DNA from 2 places in the Burkholderia mycopellens genome. Region 2 is predicted to be linked to the other one. Evidence: riboswitches for the same ligand, from Rfam matches in the RefSeq annotation. Region 2 holds a riboswitch; the other holds the start of a gene.

Region 1 (7,493 bases), 750 kb from region 2:
CGTATATCCACGCGGAGGCGTATCCCGCGGGTGAGTTGAAGCACGGGCCGCTCGCGCTCGTGACTCACACGATGCCCGTCGCGACGATCGCGCCGAACGATGCGCTGCTCGAGAAGCTGAAGTCGAACATGCAGGAAGTGCGCGCGCGCGGCGGGCAGCTTTACGTGTTCGCCGATGCCGATACGCGGATCGACAACAGCGAAGGCGTGTCGGTGCTGCGGATGCCGGATTACTACGGGCTGTTGTCGCCGATCCTGCACGTCGTGCCGTTGCAGCTGCTCGCGTATCACGCGGCGTGCTTGCGCGGCGCGGATATCGACAAGCCGAGGAATCTGGCGAAATCGGTGACGGTGGAGTGAGGGGAGGGTCGGACGGCCGCATCCAGTCCGCGCTGATCGAGCGCTACAGCGCCCAGCGGCTCGGCGGCTTCGCGGCACACTGGAGCAGGCTGCGCGCACGAGCGGCAAGATCGGCGCGAACGCGTTCGGCATCGCGACGTTAAGCGCGGTCGTCGCGTCCGATTACGCGCACGCCACCCATCCCGATCTCGCGTTGCCGTCCCGCGCGCCGACGCCGGCAGCCGTGGTCGACGCGCTCGCGCGGCATCCCGCATTCGTCGACACCTGCCCCTGAACGTCCGCACGCCGCGCGCGGCCTGGCCGCGCATGCCAAAACGCGCTTCGGTTGTGAGAGAATCCGCGTGTCGCGTGACTGGCGCCAATAGATAGACCACTATCGGGAAGCGCGACCTTGACATCTTGCCGCGCGCCTGGGCCGACTTCTCCGACACAATTCACGCTCAGGAAACATGCGTCCCGGTTTCTTTCGCTCCTGCTGCCCCACCTATCGACAGCAGACGACACGCGCCTCCGTCTCCTCGCGCGCCGCGGCCTCGCGCAGCGTCGACCGCCGCCGTCGCGCGGACCTCGATCCGCGTCCCGTGCCCCTGCGACAGCCTGCCCGGATCTCCTCCTCTTCCTGTTTCCTGAAGCCCGTGACCCGGCAGCTCGGAGTATCGAATGCCCATTTGCCGCTTTGAAGATGCCGTCCAGGATCAGGCACTCGAGCTGCGCGGATTCGTCCGGAAGATCACGGTCAGCGCCTTCGACGATCTGCCCGCCGCGCTCGCCGACATCCAGCGCGCGCAGCGGGCAGGATACTGGATCGGCCTCAAGCTGTCCTATGCGCTCGGCGAATGGCTCGACCCCGCGTGGCTGAAAGACCGGCGCACCGCGGCCTCGGGCGGCGCGCCGCGCCTGATCGCGTTGGTCTTCGAGGACGCGGTTCGCGAGTCGACGTGGCAACCGCGCGCGGACGACGCGCCCGCCAGGATCGTCAGCGCCCGTCCGCGCATCCGCTTCCCGGAGTACGCGCGGCACATCCTCGCCATCAAGCAGCAGATCGAAAACGGCGACGTGTACCAGGTCAACTTTACACTGCCGGTCGACGTCGAGATGGAGGGCGACCCGGCGTCGCTGTACCGGCAATTGATCCACCACCATCCGGTGTCGCACGCGGCCTATATCGACGACGGCGACTCGTACACGTTGTCCATTTCGCCGGAGCTGTTCGTGGCGCACGCCGACGGCATGCTGACCAGCCGCCCGATGAAGGGCACGGCGCCCAGGCATGCGGACCCGGAGCAGGACAAGCGCGCCGCCGACGCGCTCCTCGCGAGCGACAAGGACCGGGCCGAGAACGCGATGATCGTCGACCTGCTGCGCAATGACCTGGGGAAGATCGCGCGGACCGGTTCGGTCAGCGTCCCTCGCCTGTTCGACCTCGAGCGCTATCCGTCAATCTGGACCCTGACCTCCACGATCCAGGCGGAAGTGGGCGACACCACGACCTTGCTCGAGATCCTGCGCGCGCTCTTTCCGTGCGGATCGGTGGTCGGCGCGCCCAAGCTCGCGGCGATGCGCTGCATCCGGGAACGCGAAGTGGACGACCGCGGCCTCTATTGCGGCAGCCTCGGCTGGCTCGCGCCCAACGGCGACTTCTCGTTGAACGTCGCGATCCGTACCCTCGTCCTAGGTCGCGACGGCTCGGGCGTCTACGGCGTCGGCGGCGGCATCGTGTTCGACTCCGAGCCCGATCTCGAATGGCGCGAATGCCAGTGGAAATCCCGCGTACTGGGCGAGATCCACGACGACGCGTAGACCTGACGGCCTGACGTCACGCCCCTGTCGCGGCGTCGGTCAGATGGACGCGTGCGCGCCCTCCACCTTGCCGCGACACATCCCGGCAGCTGCGCCCAACGCGCGCGCGACGCGCTCGTCGACGCAGCCCGGATACAACCTCACCTCCATCTCCGGCAAACGCGGCAGGCCGTAGCGGCCGCTGACTTCAACGGCCCCGGCGGGGGCGGTTCCGCACATCATCGCTGCCACCCCGAGTCCCGCGGACACGGCGGCGGACACCGCGCTCGCGGTCTCGCCGACGAATACCTCACGCCACGGAATCGGCACGTCGTCGAGCGAACGCAGCACCAACGCCCGCGTGTCGCTGGAAGCGGGCCACGACACGAGGCGCAGCGGGCTACCGGGCGTCTCGTCCCATTCAGGCGCGGCGTACCAGCCGAAGCGCTCGCGTTTCACCACATAACCATCACCGCGCCCTTCGACGCGTGGAACGATCGCCGCGCCCAGACGCCCGCTGTCGAGATCGTCCAGCACCTGTCGTGCGTGATCGACGCGCAGCTCGATCGTCAGCCCGGGATCGTAACGGTGCAGCGCCGACAGCAAACCCGCCAGGTCCTGATTGAACCGCACCGGGAATCGTGGAGGCTGGTTGGTTTAAGTTAATGCAGGCACGTCAGCGGTATTTCTGAGTTGCCTGTAGTAGTTTGCCTCAGCCGCAGCGGGCGAGATATAGCCGAGCGGCTCCATCAGCCGATGATGGTTGTACCAGGCCACCCATTCCAGCGTTGCCAGTTCGACGGATTCCCTCGTTTTCCAAGGGGCGCGGCGATGAATCAGTTCCGTCTTGTACAGGCCATTTATCGTTTCAGCCAGTGCATTGTCGTAGCTGTCGCCCCGACTGCCAACCGACGGCTCGATGCCCGCCTCGGCCAGCCGTTCGCTGTAGCGAATGCTGACGTATTGGGACCCTCTGTCGGAGTGGTGAATCAACGTCCCGTCCTCGCCCGGTTGCCTGGTGTACAGCGCCTGTTCAAGTGCATCCAGCACGAAGTCCGTGGTCATCGACGAACTGACGCGCCAGCCAACGATACGGCGGGCAAACACGTCGATCACGAATGCCACGTACAGCCAGCCTTGCCAAGTCGAGACATACGTAAAATCCGACGCCCAGAGCTGATTCGGTCGATCGGCCTTGAACTGCCGGTTGACCCGGTCCAGCGGGCGTGGCGCAATCGCATCGGGAATCGTTGTGCGAACTCGCTTGCCGCGAACTGCGCCTCGAAAACCCTGCAGCTTCATCAACCGCCCGACTGTGCAGCGTGCGACCACGATACCTTCCCGGTTCATCTGCATCCAGACCTTCGGTACGCCATAGACCTGCATGTTGGCCTGCCAGACACGCTTGATCTCCGGTTGCAGAATCTCATCACGTTTGGCGCGGGCGCAGCGTTTGGACGGATCTCGAAGCTGCGCAGCATGGCGTCGGTAGCCCGACGGGGCAATCCGCAAGACCTTGCAGATCGGCTCGACCCCGAAGGTGTCGCGATGCTGATCAATGAAGGTCTTCAGAACTTGAAACGGCGGTCGAGCTCCGCCTGGGCGAAAAACGCGCTCGCCAGCTTGAGAATCTCGTTGGTCCGGCGCAGTTCCTTAACCTCGCGCTCTAGCGCCTTGATACGCTCACGCTCGGCCGTGTTCACGCCATCGCGCTCCCCACGGTCGACCTCGTCGCGTTTGACCCAATCCAGCAGCGTCTGCGGCGTACAGCCGATCATCGGTGCAATCGATTCGACTGCCGCCCACATCGACGGGTGTTCGCTACGCTGCTCGCGTACCAGGCGCACTGCACGCTCTCGAACTTCCGGGGAAAACTTGTTTGCCTTCTTGTTCATGGCTCGATTCTCTCAAGAATACGAGCCTCCACCAAATTCGGTGCGATTCAACTCCGCTTTCTAAGCATAGATAGCGACCCGATGATTTGAGAGCCCTCCAGCGCCTGGACGCCAATGTCCATTTCCTATGGCATCGGCGCCCCGGTCATCACCGTCAGCTACGTTGGATATGGAACATTGCAGACAAGACGCGTCACGCGCACGAGGAGTTGACGACGAACAAGGTGCGTCCAGGCCATCCCATACAAAGCCAGACGTAGTGACGCTGAGAGTTGCGAAAATCAACGGGCAACCGGCGATGCTCTATTCCCGGGGAATCACCGGCAACGGAGGGAGACCGTCCAGTCCGTCGGGGAGCCCAGACCTACCGTTGAGCTTCGTAATATTCCAGCGTGCAGGATCGTTCCACTCGTAGTCCATTTGATACTGGAGGTGCGAATTCACCCTGAATAGCCCGACGCAAAACTTGCGGCCGTTATTTTCCAATGCATTGCGGAGGTCGGGAAGAATGCGAAGTACGCCTGCAAAAAATTCTTTGTGAACCGTGGAAGCAATCAGCTCGACGCAAGTGCCACTGCGATAGGAAGCCCTTCCTCCAAATTGCGAATCGCTCGGTGCTTCCAGGCGAACGTAGGCCTCGTTCCACCCAGGAAAATGAACTCGCATCTGTTCGACGACATGCTGAGCGAGTTCGATCAGCAACTCTGTTGCCCGTTCGTTCATAGTCTCATTCCCTCGTCCGTTTATACGCGGGGTCGCGCCGTTATCCCATTCTCTTTCGCATCGTTTCTTTTAAAACGTGGCCACTCGCAATGCTGAAGCCGGTCGAAGCGATGTGGATGCCGATCCCCTCGTCCGGTGCACCGTCGTTGAAACATTCGACTCTGCTTCGCCGGTCGTGAACGCAACCGCATGATACCTTGGTCAGGAAATTCGCCGAGCAAGGGCAAAGCCACGTCACCCCTCGTCGACCTCAAGAAGCAGCGACCGGACGGACAAGCCGTCTTTCCGTCGTTGCCGTAATGGCTGCGGTAACATCTGGCGACGGCGACTTCGCGGGCATACCCACATGAGCCTAACCGAGCATTGTGAGGCTCCAATACACATGGAATCGTGCGCGCGTCTCCAGTAGAACTGGCCGCCCCGCACGCGACCGGCATGGGTTTCGCGGCGGTTGGATCGCGGTGTCGTTTTGACGGAAATCGATTACAGCACTGCAAGGAGAAGACGACTTGTCGTGGAATCTCTTCGAAGTCCCAGACAGTGTGCGGGATCGCCTGGCTCGACTCGAGACGAAGTCCGACTGGTACGTTGAGCTCGGCAAGCTCCATGTCGGGCAGACCGGACGATTGGTTTACGATCTGCAGGAAACGTGGCCTCTCTGGGTTGAAGCTACCGAACACGCGCCATCGCCCCTTCGCTTGCTCTTTATCGGCGAGATGTCGGCGCGAGGTGGTCCTGACCCGGACGTTGGTTTTCTGGGCGCCAGTCTTGTGCGTGCTATCTCAAAGGCCTTGCGCCAACCGGAAAGTTATTTCCTTGACCTATTCTCGAAAACGGAATTTGCGAAGCTTTCGGATGACTATCGAAATGAGATCGCGCTTCTTCCCTTACTAAGGGACTGCTACGACCAAGTGGCTTGCAATAACAACGCGATCATATTCGTCCTCGCTTGATATTGGCTCGACAACGATAACGAGGTCGCACAACGCGATACTCCCCATGCGTCTAAATGTCCGCGCGAAATGGATTGACACCGTTATATGTGCGCACGCGTATCCGCAATAACTGTCGTCTAAAATCGTCACCGCGTGCGTCCGCAGGAACTGTGGATTGTTGATGTCCGCACAGAACTGACCCACTAGAGCTGAAAATTTTCATCGAATTTTGACCCACGTGATTGAATGCCCTGCTCAATCTTTGAGCAGGGGATACAAAGGTGATCACGGTGGGCATATTGGCCAAGATCAGGCGGATGTATTTCCGCGAGAAGGTCCCACTGCGCGAGATTGCGCGGCGTACGGGCCTGTCCCGAAACACGGTGCGCCGCTGGCTGCGGCAGACTGATGCTGTCGAGCCGAAGTATCCGAAGCGCGTCAGCCCGAGCGTCATCGACGACTGGGCCGCACAGCTGACAGGTTGGCTGCGTGCCGACAGTCATCGCCCGAAGCGTGACCGGCGCACCGCCCGGTTCATGTTCGAGGCGATCCGCGCCGAGGGTTACGCCGGCAGCTACGGCCGCGTAAGCGCGTTCGTGAGGCGTTGGCACGAGGAGCAGGCTGAGGCGCCTCGCAGGAAGGCCTTCGTGCCGCTCGCCTTCGAACCCGGCGAAGCCTTCCAGTTTGACTGGAGCTGCGAATACGCGTTTGTTGGCGGGCTACGGCGACGCCTGGAGGTCGCCCACGTCAAACTTAACTCCAGCCGCGCGTTCTGGCTCGTCGCCTATCCCACACAGAGTCACGAGATGCTGTTCGATGCGCACGCCCGCGCATTCGCCGCGTTCGGCGGCGTGCCGCGGCGCGGCATCTACGACAACATGAAGACCGCCGTGGACAAGGTTGGCCGCGGCAAGGAGCGTGCGGTCAACGCGCGCTTCGAAGCGATGTGCAGTCACTACCTGTTCGAGCCGGAGTTCTGCAACCGGGCTGCAGGCTGGGAGAAAGGCATCGTCGAGAAGAACGTTCAGGACCGGCGACGTCAGATCTGGCACGAAGCAGCGCTACGGCGCTGGGAAACGCTGGAGATCCTGAACGAATGGGTCGCTGGTCAGTGTCGTGAGGCGTGGCACATGCGGCACCCGCAGTGGCCTGAGCTGACAGTCGAGGATGTGCTGCAGGACGAGCGTACCCGGCTGATGCCCAATCCACGGCCGTTCGACGGCTACATCGAGCAGACCCTGCGAGTCTCGTCGACCAGCCTGATTCACTTCCAACGCAACCGCTACAGCGTGCCCACCGAGTACACGAACCAGTTGGTGAGCGTGCGCTGCTATCCGGCATATCTCAGCGTCGTCGCCAACGCCCAGGAGATCGCACGCCACGAACGCAGCTTCGAGCGGCACATGACCTTCTACGATTGGCGCCACTACGTCACGCTGGTCGAGCGCAAACCCGGCGCACTGCGCAACGGCGCACCGTTCATCACGATGCCGCAGCCGCTGCAACTGCTGCAGCGGCATCTGCTGAAACACCCGGGCGGAGATCGCGTCATGACGCAGGTGCTCGCTGCGGTGCGCGAACACGGGCTCGATGCGGTGCTGCTCGCCGTACAGGCTGCGCTGGATTCAGGACGCCCCAGCGCAGAGCACGTCCTGAACGTGCTGAGCCGGCTGAAGGCGCCCGTCACGAATGGCAGCCTCGCCACGACGAAACTCCAGCTCAAGGAAGAGCCCGCGGCCGACGTGAACCGTTACGAGACGCTGCGTGCCAACCCACCGGAGGATCGTCATGTCTAACGATAT
Region 2 (7,493 bases):
GACCCGACACCGGTGATCAGCACGTTGACCTGGGCGTTAGCGGCGCTGCCCGCCGTAATCAGACACGAGGCCACGAGTGCCCTGAAACCTAGCTTTGTCATCAAACTCATGCTTCTTGCTTCCCGTATGGCTTGGATCGCTGCGCAACGGCAGAGACAGTAAAAATACCCGATTCGTTCCCGTCCGACAGCGATGCCCGGAGTGTAAGCGCATTTCCTTTCACTCCGCCGCCTTGAAGGTAATCGTAATGTCCGACGGGGTACGACCGTTAGAATCGGGCGGCAACGGGATCGATGCGTGGATCGCATTGACCACGGCTTGATCCCACCCCGAATTCCCGCTGGAGCGGGAAACCGATGCGCTCAATACGTCACCGGACGGCGTGCACCGAATCTTGACGACGGTGGTCAGGCCTGCTCGCTCGCCACCCCAAACGATGTTCGGTTTGACGCGGCGGCGCACCTTGTCGGCATAGCCGGGCGTTGCGGCATTGCCGCCTGAGCCCGTGCCCGTGCCGCTTTTCGCGAGGCCTTCGCCGCCGCCTTCACCGGCGCCGGACAGGCCCTGCATCTGTGCCAGGCGGGCGCTGCGCTCGCGGTCGAGCTTCGCGTTCGCCGCCGCATTGGCCTTCGCGCGCGCCGTGGCTTCGGCCTTCGCCTTGGCCTGGGCTTCCGCCTTTGCCTTCGCGGCCGCGTCGGCCTTCGCCTTCGCCGCCTGCTGCGCTTCGAGCTGCGCCTGCTTCTGCTGCTGGAGTTTCTGCTGTTCGAGCTTCTGCTGCTCGGCGAGCTGCTGTTGCTTGAGCTTGTCGGCCTGCTTCTGCTTGTCGCGTTCCGCGGCCTTCTGCGCGGCGAGCGCGGCTGCCTGCGCTGCGAGCTGCGCGCGTCGGGCTTCCTCTTCCTGCTGGGCCTTCAGTTGCTGCGCGCGGCGCTGCTGTTCGAGCAGCGCTTCACGCGCGGCGGCTTCCTGCTGCCGCTTCTTCTGCTGCAGCGCGATGTCGGCCTGCTCGTCGCGCACCGGGGGAGCGGGCGGCGCGACCTTCACGGGCGGTGCCGGTGTGACAACGGGCCGCGGCGCGGGGACATCGGGCACCTCGGTCCACAGCTCGGCTTCGGCGCCCGCCGGGGTGCTGTTCTGCCACTGCACGCCGTGATAGAGGAACAGCGCGAGCAGCACGTGCATCAGCGCGGCGAGCGCGAATGCGCGCCAGGTGCCCCGCTCGCGGGGAGGTCGAGGCGGGTAGGCGGAGCTGCGCGTGGATTGCTGCCGGTTCATTGCGATTTGACGAGGAGGCCGACGCGCTTGACGCCGCGCGCCTTCAGATCGGACATCACGGTCATGACTGCATCGTACTGCACGGTCTTGTCGGCCGCGATCACGACCGGCTGGTCGGGATGGTCGGCCTGCCGGGCCGAAATGAAGCTGTCGAGCTCGGCCTTCGTCATCGTGTCTTCCTGGGTCGCGCCCGAGTCGCCCTTGTACTTGACGCTCATCGTGCGATCGGCCTTGATGTTGACGACGACGGGCGGCGTCTGCTCCTGCGGCGCGGCGTTGCCGACGGTCGGCAGGTTGATGATCGACGGGGCGACGAGCGGTGCGGTGACCATGAAGATCACGAGCAGCACCAGCATCACGTCGATGTACGGCACGACGTTGATGTCGGCCATTGCGCGGCGCGAGCGGCCGCCGCGCATGCTGGATCGGATGGGACTTCCTGCCATGGCGCGCTCCTTACTGGGCCTGACGCTGCAGGATGTTCGAGAACTCTTCGATGAAGGTCTCGAAACGGATCGCGAGGCGGTCGATGTCGTGCGCGTAGCGGTTGTACGCGACCACCGCCGGAATCGCGGCGAACAGGCCGATCGCGGTGGCGACGAGCGCCTCGGCGATGCCCGGGGCGACGTTCGCGAGCGTGGCCTGCTGCACGTTCGCGAGGCCGCGGAACGAGTTCATGATCCCCCAGACCGTGCCGAACAGACCGATGTACGGGCTGACCGAGCCGACCGATGCGAGGAACGCGAGGTTCGCCTCAAGTACATCCATTTCACGCTGGAACGACGCGCGCATCGCACGGCGTGCACCGTCGAGCACGAGGCCCGGATCGCTGATGCGCTTTTCCTTCGCCTTCAGGAACTCGCGCATGCCCGATTCGAAGATCCGCTCGAGCGCGCCGATCGTGTGGCGGTTGTTGGCGGCGCTCTGGTACAGCGCCTGCAGGTCGCCGCCCGACCAGAAATCCTTCTCGAAGCGTTCGGTCTGCGCGCGTGCGCGGCGGATCGCAAACCACTTGCGGAAGATGAAGGTCCACGACATCAGCGACAGCAGCAGCAGCAGCCCCATCACGGCCTGGGCCAGCACGCTCGCGTTGAGGACGAGGGAAATGATCGACAGGTCTTGAGAAGTGTTCATAGAGGTTTGAGTAACGTCCCTTCGGGGCGTCCGGTATGCGTGCGGCGCGGCGCGCCGGCCATGCCTGACGCCGAACCTTGCTTAGTATCGAATCAGAAAGGCAAGTTCATGGGCTTTGTCTAAACGGGGCTCAGGCGAGCTTCGTTGACAATACAGTCTGCCCGGTTTCGATGACGGGCCCGCGCTGCAGCGCGTCGAGCACGACCGGCGGGATGGCCGCGGGCCGGATGCCGGTACGGTCGACGCAGCCGAGACGGATGTGTCCGGCCACGAGCAGCGTGTTCCCGCACCAGGCTTCCTGTGTGAATTCCACCGATGCGCGGCCGATGCGTCCGGGCTGGCTCGTGATCGCCAGTGTGTCGTCGAGTCGCGCCGGTGCGCGGTAGTCGAGCGACGTGCTGCGGACGACGAAGATCGCGTCGGCATTGTCGGCGAGCTGACGCTGGTCGATGCCGCATGCGCGCAGCCACTCGGTGCGGGCGCGTTCGAAGAACTTCAGGTAGTTGGCATAGAAGACGATGCCGCCTGCGTCGGTATCCTCGTAGTACACGCGCACCGGCCAGATGAAGCCGGAGGGCGCTTCCGGCGAGCGGGTAGGCTGGGTCATGGCGCGCATTCTACCGGAAGGCGGAAGCCGGATTCGTAACGGTTTCGTAACGGAATGTAGTACGGCGTAGCATGCCGCGGGCCGGCCGGAGGCGGGCCCGCGGCTGCATGCGACGGCTCAGCCACGATGAATCGCGAGGCCGGCCGGTGCCTGGGCGACCGGCATCATCTCGATCGTGTTGATATTCACGTGCGCCGGGCGCGTCGCGATCCAGTAGATCGTGTCGGCGATGTCCTCGGCCGTGAGCGGCTGGACGTTCTGGTAGACGTTCGCCGCCTTCGCGTCGTCGCCGCGGAAGCGGACGTTCGAGAATTCTGTGCCGCCGCACAGGCCCGGCTCGATGTCGGTCACGCGCAACGGCGTACCGATCAGGTCGGCGCGCAGGTTCAGGCTGAATTGTCGGACAAAAGCCTTGGTCGCGCCGTATACGTTTCCGCCCGGATACGGATAGGTGCCGGCGACCGAGCCGAGATTGAAGATATGGCCGCGGCCCCGCGCGATCATGCCGGGCAGTAGCGCGTGCGTGACCGTGACGAGGCCCGTGCAGTTCGTGTCGATCATCGTGTGCCATTCGTCGAGGCTGGCCTTTTGGGCCGGCTCGACACCGAGCGCGAGGCCGGCGTTGTTGACGAGCACGTCGAGTGCTGCGAATTCGGCTGGAAGGGCGGCCGGCACGGCCTCGACGGCCGCGCGGTCGCGGACGTCGAGCTCGAGCGGCAGAAGGGAATCGCCGAGTTCGGCGGCGAGCGCATCGAGACGATCCTTGCGGCGCGCGGTCGCGACGACGCGGTGGCCTCCGTTGACGAAGGCACGGGCGATGGCGGCGCCGAAGCCGGCGGACGCGCCTGTGACGAACACGATCATTGCTGCTCCTGGTCGATGACAAAATAGCGGGTAAGTATCCCGCAAGCCTACTGAGATTGCCGCACCGCGGCAAGGCGGCAAAGCGTTCCCGCACGGGCGCGCAGAGTCTGGCCCCAATGGCTTCCGGCGCACCGCCGGGCGGTTGCCTATTCATGACGCATCCAATACACTAACGCGCTCATCACCCCTGCGTGACTGGCGATAGAACCCTTCGGGTTCAAGGTGGAGCATCCCACCGTGAAGCGCGGGGCGCCGTTCTTGCCGTTCGCCTGGGCAGCCGTTGTGCGCCGTCGCGTGCATTGCCGGTGGCTGTCCTGCCTCGCGTCATACGGATTCCTCCGCCACGTCGAGCTGGTCCCGCCAGCAGCGCACCGTACTCGGCCGCTCCGGTCAACCTGTACACACTTAACGGAAACCGTATGTTTGACAGAGCCCAAAGCACCATTGCGAACGTCGATCCCGAAATCTTTGCCGCGATCGAGCAGGAAAACCGCCGCCAGGAAGATCACATCGAGCTGATCGCGTCGGAAAACTACACGAGCCCGGCGGTGATGGCCGCGCAGGGTTCGCAACTCACGAACAAGTACGCGGAAGGGTATCCGGGCAAGCGTTACTACGGCGGCTGCGAATACGTCGATGTGGTCGAGCAGCTGGCGATCGATCGTGTGAAGCAGCTGTTCGGCGCGGAAGCCGCGAACGTGCAGCCGAACTCGGGTTCGCAGGCGAACCAGGGCGTGTTCTTCGCGATGCTCAAGCCGGGCGACACGATCATGGGCATGAGCCTCGCGCACGGCGGCCACCTGACGCACGGCTCGCCGGTGAACATGTCGGGCAAGTGGTTCAACGTGGTGAGCTACGGCCTGAACGAAAACGAAGACATCGACTACGAAGCAGCCGAGAAGCTGGCGCAGGAACACAAGCCGAAGCTGATCGTCGCGGGCGCGTCGGCGTTCTCGCTGAAGATCGATTTCGAACGCCTGGCGAAGATCGCGAAGTCGGTCGGCGCATACCTGATGGTCGACATGGCGCACTACGCCGGCCTGATCGCGGCAGGCGTGTATCCGAACCCGGTGCCGCACGCCGACTTCGTGACGACGACCACGCACAAGAGCCTGCGTGGCCCGCGCGGCGGCGTGATCCTGATGAAGGCGGAGTACGAGAAGCCGATCAATTCGGCGATCTTCCCGGGGATCCAGGGCGGCCCGCTGATGCACGTGATCGCGGGGAAGGCGGTGGCGTTCAAGGAAGCGCTGTCGCCGGAGTTCAAGGCGTACCAGGAGAAGGTGGTCGAGAACGCACGGGTGCTGGCCGAAACGCTGGTGAAGCGGGGGCTGCGGATCGTGTCGGGCCGTACGGAAAGCCACGTGATGCTGGTGGACCTGCGTGCGAAGCACATCACGGGCAAGGCAGCGGAAGCGGCACTGGGCGCGGCGCACATCACGGTGAACAAGAACGCGATCCCGAACGATCCGGAAAAGCCGTTCGTGACGAGCGGTATTCGTCTGGGCTCGCCCGCGATGACGACGCGCGGCTTCGGTCCGGCGGAAGCGGAACAGGTGGGCAACCTGATCGCGGACGTGCTGGACAACCCGGAAGATGCAGCGACGATCGAGCGCGTGCGTGCGCAGGTTGCCGAGCTGACCAAGCGTTTCCCGGTCTATCGCTGATCGACGATGCGCTGCCCGTTCTGCCGGCATGACGACACGCAGGTCGTGGATTCCCGCGTGTCCGAAGATGGCGCCGCGATCCGGCGGCGCCGTCGCTGCTCGGCTTGCGACAAGCGCTTCACGACGTACGAGCGGGTCGAGTTGTCCCTGCCGTTCGTCGTGAAGAAGGATGGCAGCCGCACGGAATTCGACCGCCGCAAGATCGTCGCCAGCATGCAACTCGCGCTGCGCAAGCGGCCCGTTGCTGCCGACGCGATCGACGCGGCGGTCGCCCGCATCGAATATCAACTGCTCGCGACAGGCGAGCGCGAAGTGCGTAGCGAGAAGCTCGGCGAACTCGTGATGAACGAGTTGCGCGGCCTCGATACGATCGCTTATGTCCGTTTCGCATCGGTGTATCGCCGGTTCGAGGACGTTTCCGAATTTGCCGACGTGATCGAAGAGTTCCGTCGCGCCTCTCCCGCCAAGACTCCGCGTAAGCGCTGACGCGCTGCGTCCGTTCATCGTCTTCTCCGTTGGGTCAGTTCGCGCCGATTGTGTCGGTCGCGATCGCATGCCGCCAGTCGGCCATTCGGCAAATGGTGCGCGTCCGCACGCGTCGCTACAGTCGTCGCATCACCTTGGCGAAGGACGACTGCGATGGGACTGCACGCTCCCCCCCTGAAAAATCTGTTGCGACGCTCGAGCGGGTTCACGCTCGCCGAGCTGATGGTCGCCATCTCGCTGGCGGCCGGGCTGGCGCTCCATGCGGCGCCCGCATTCGACCAGTGGCGCATGCGTGAGCGTGTGGACGCACGCTCGCGTGCGTTGCTCGGTGCGCTGTCGTTTGCACGTACCGAGGCGGCGCGTCTTGGCGTGCGCGTTACGCTGTGCCGGGCCGGGAGCGGCAGCACCTGTCTGCGCGCCGGCGAGCGGTGCGGTTCGGCCGAATGGTCGTGCGACTGGATCGTCAGCGGGCAGGTCGACGGGCGGTCGCGCGTGCTGAGGCGCTATCCGCGCGATGCCGACGTGGCCGTCGCGGGTGCCGCGCACGATCTCGCGTTCGCGCCGCCGGCCGGTCAGGCAATCGGTGGTATCCGGCGCTTCGAATTGCGTCCGCGACGCGACTTGCCGGGCGGTGACGACGCGCATGTATCGCGTTGCGTGCGGATTGCGGCCGGCGGTCGGGCACGGGTTGTCGCCGGCCGCTGCGACGCGGCGTGAGCGCCATGCGCAACGCCATGCGCGGCACGTCGCTGATCGAAGCGATGCTGGCCATCGCGCTGCTCGCGACCGTGATGCTGGCCGTGGCGGGCAGCCAGCTTGCGATGGCGCGTGCGCAGCGCGCGACGATCTGGCGCGAACGCGCGCTGTGGATGGCCGATGCGCGTATCGAGCGCTTGCGCGTGGCCGCGCAGGCCGACGATGGCCTCGCGGCGCGGGCCGCGGCGACGCTGCCCGGCGGCGCGATGTTGCGCGGTGACGGGCCGGGTGGCGTCCGCTACGCGGTTGTCGGCTGGCGCGGCGGCAATGCGGCTACCGGGCCGCGATGCGACGCGGCGGGCAGGTCGGTGCAACCGCCATCGTGCGTCCGGATTCCGTATCGGGAGGCTGATGCCGATGCACGCTGATCGCCGCATGCGTGCGCATACGCTGCTTGAAGTGCTGATTGCGATGACCGTCGGTCTGCTCGTGCTTGCGGCGGCCGGTGCGCTGTACCACGCGCAGCGCGTCGCACAGCGGCGCGCGGACGACGGGTTCCGGATGCGCGACGCGGCCGGCACCGCACTGTTGCTGATTGGCCAGGAGATCCAGATGGCAGGATTCCGGCCGCTCGATGCGGAAGCGATGTCGTCGTTGCCGCCGGTGTTCGGCTGTTCGATGGCGCGCGTGAGGGGCGATGGCGCACAGGTCCGGTGCGAGCCCGTGCGCGCTGCGTCGGACGCGCTGCTGATCCGCTACGTCGGCGA

The links. A riboswitch is a leader RNA that binds a small molecule or an ion and turns the genes downstream of it on or off. The one in region 2 is predicted to bind ZMP and ZTP.
Region 1: another riboswitch for ZMP and ZTP. It lies ahead of ACPTTC_RS07685 (aminodeoxychorismate synthase component I); the one in region 2 lies ahead of glyA (serine hydroxymethyltransferase).

The regions. Positions count from the first base shown of each region.
Region 1 is NZ_OZ183802.1:1,637,748-1,645,240, reverse strand. It holds gene glmS (glutamine--fructose-6-phosphate transaminase (isomerizing)) at 1-359, shown strand, start outside; ZMP/ZTP riboswitch at 698-782, shown strand; gene ACPTTC_RS07685 (aminodeoxychorismate synthase component I) at 1,020-2,159, shown strand; gene ACPTTC_RS07680 (LysR substrate-binding domain-containing protein) at 2,199-2,771, opposite strand; one part of gene ACPTTC_RS07675 (IS3 family transposase) at 2,796-3,742, opposite strand; AL1L pseudoknot at 3,636-3,752, opposite strand; one part of gene ACPTTC_RS07675 (IS3 family transposase) at 3,742-4,033, opposite strand; gene ACPTTC_RS07670 (hypothetical protein) at 4,337-4,756, opposite strand; gene ACPTTC_RS07665 (hypothetical protein) at 5,266-5,709, shown strand; gene istA (IS21 family transposase) at 6,009-7,487, shown strand; gene istB (IS21-like element helper ATPase IstB) at 7,480-7,493, shown strand, end outside.
Region 2 is NZ_OZ183802.1:892,417-899,909, forward strand. It holds gene tolB (Tol-Pal system beta propeller repeat protein TolB) at 1-110, opposite strand, end outside; gene tolA (cell envelope integrity protein TolA) at 220-1,272, opposite strand; gene tolR (protein TolR) at 1,269-1,718, opposite strand; gene tolQ (protein TolQ) at 1,729-2,406, opposite strand; gene ybgC (tol-pal system-associated acyl-CoA thioesterase) at 2,537-3,022, opposite strand; gene ACPTTC_RS04190 (SDR family oxidoreductase) at 3,131-3,877, opposite strand; ZMP/ZTP riboswitch at 4,059-4,159, shown strand; gene glyA (serine hydroxymethyltransferase) at 4,297-5,544, shown strand; gene nrdR (transcriptional regulator NrdR) at 5,551-6,030, shown strand; gene ACPTTC_RS04205 (GspH/FimT family pseudopilin) at 6,184-6,747, shown strand; gene ACPTTC_RS04210 (type IV pilus modification PilV family protein) at 6,744-7,154, shown strand; gene ACPTTC_RS04215 (PilW family protein) at 7,138-7,493, shown strand, end outside.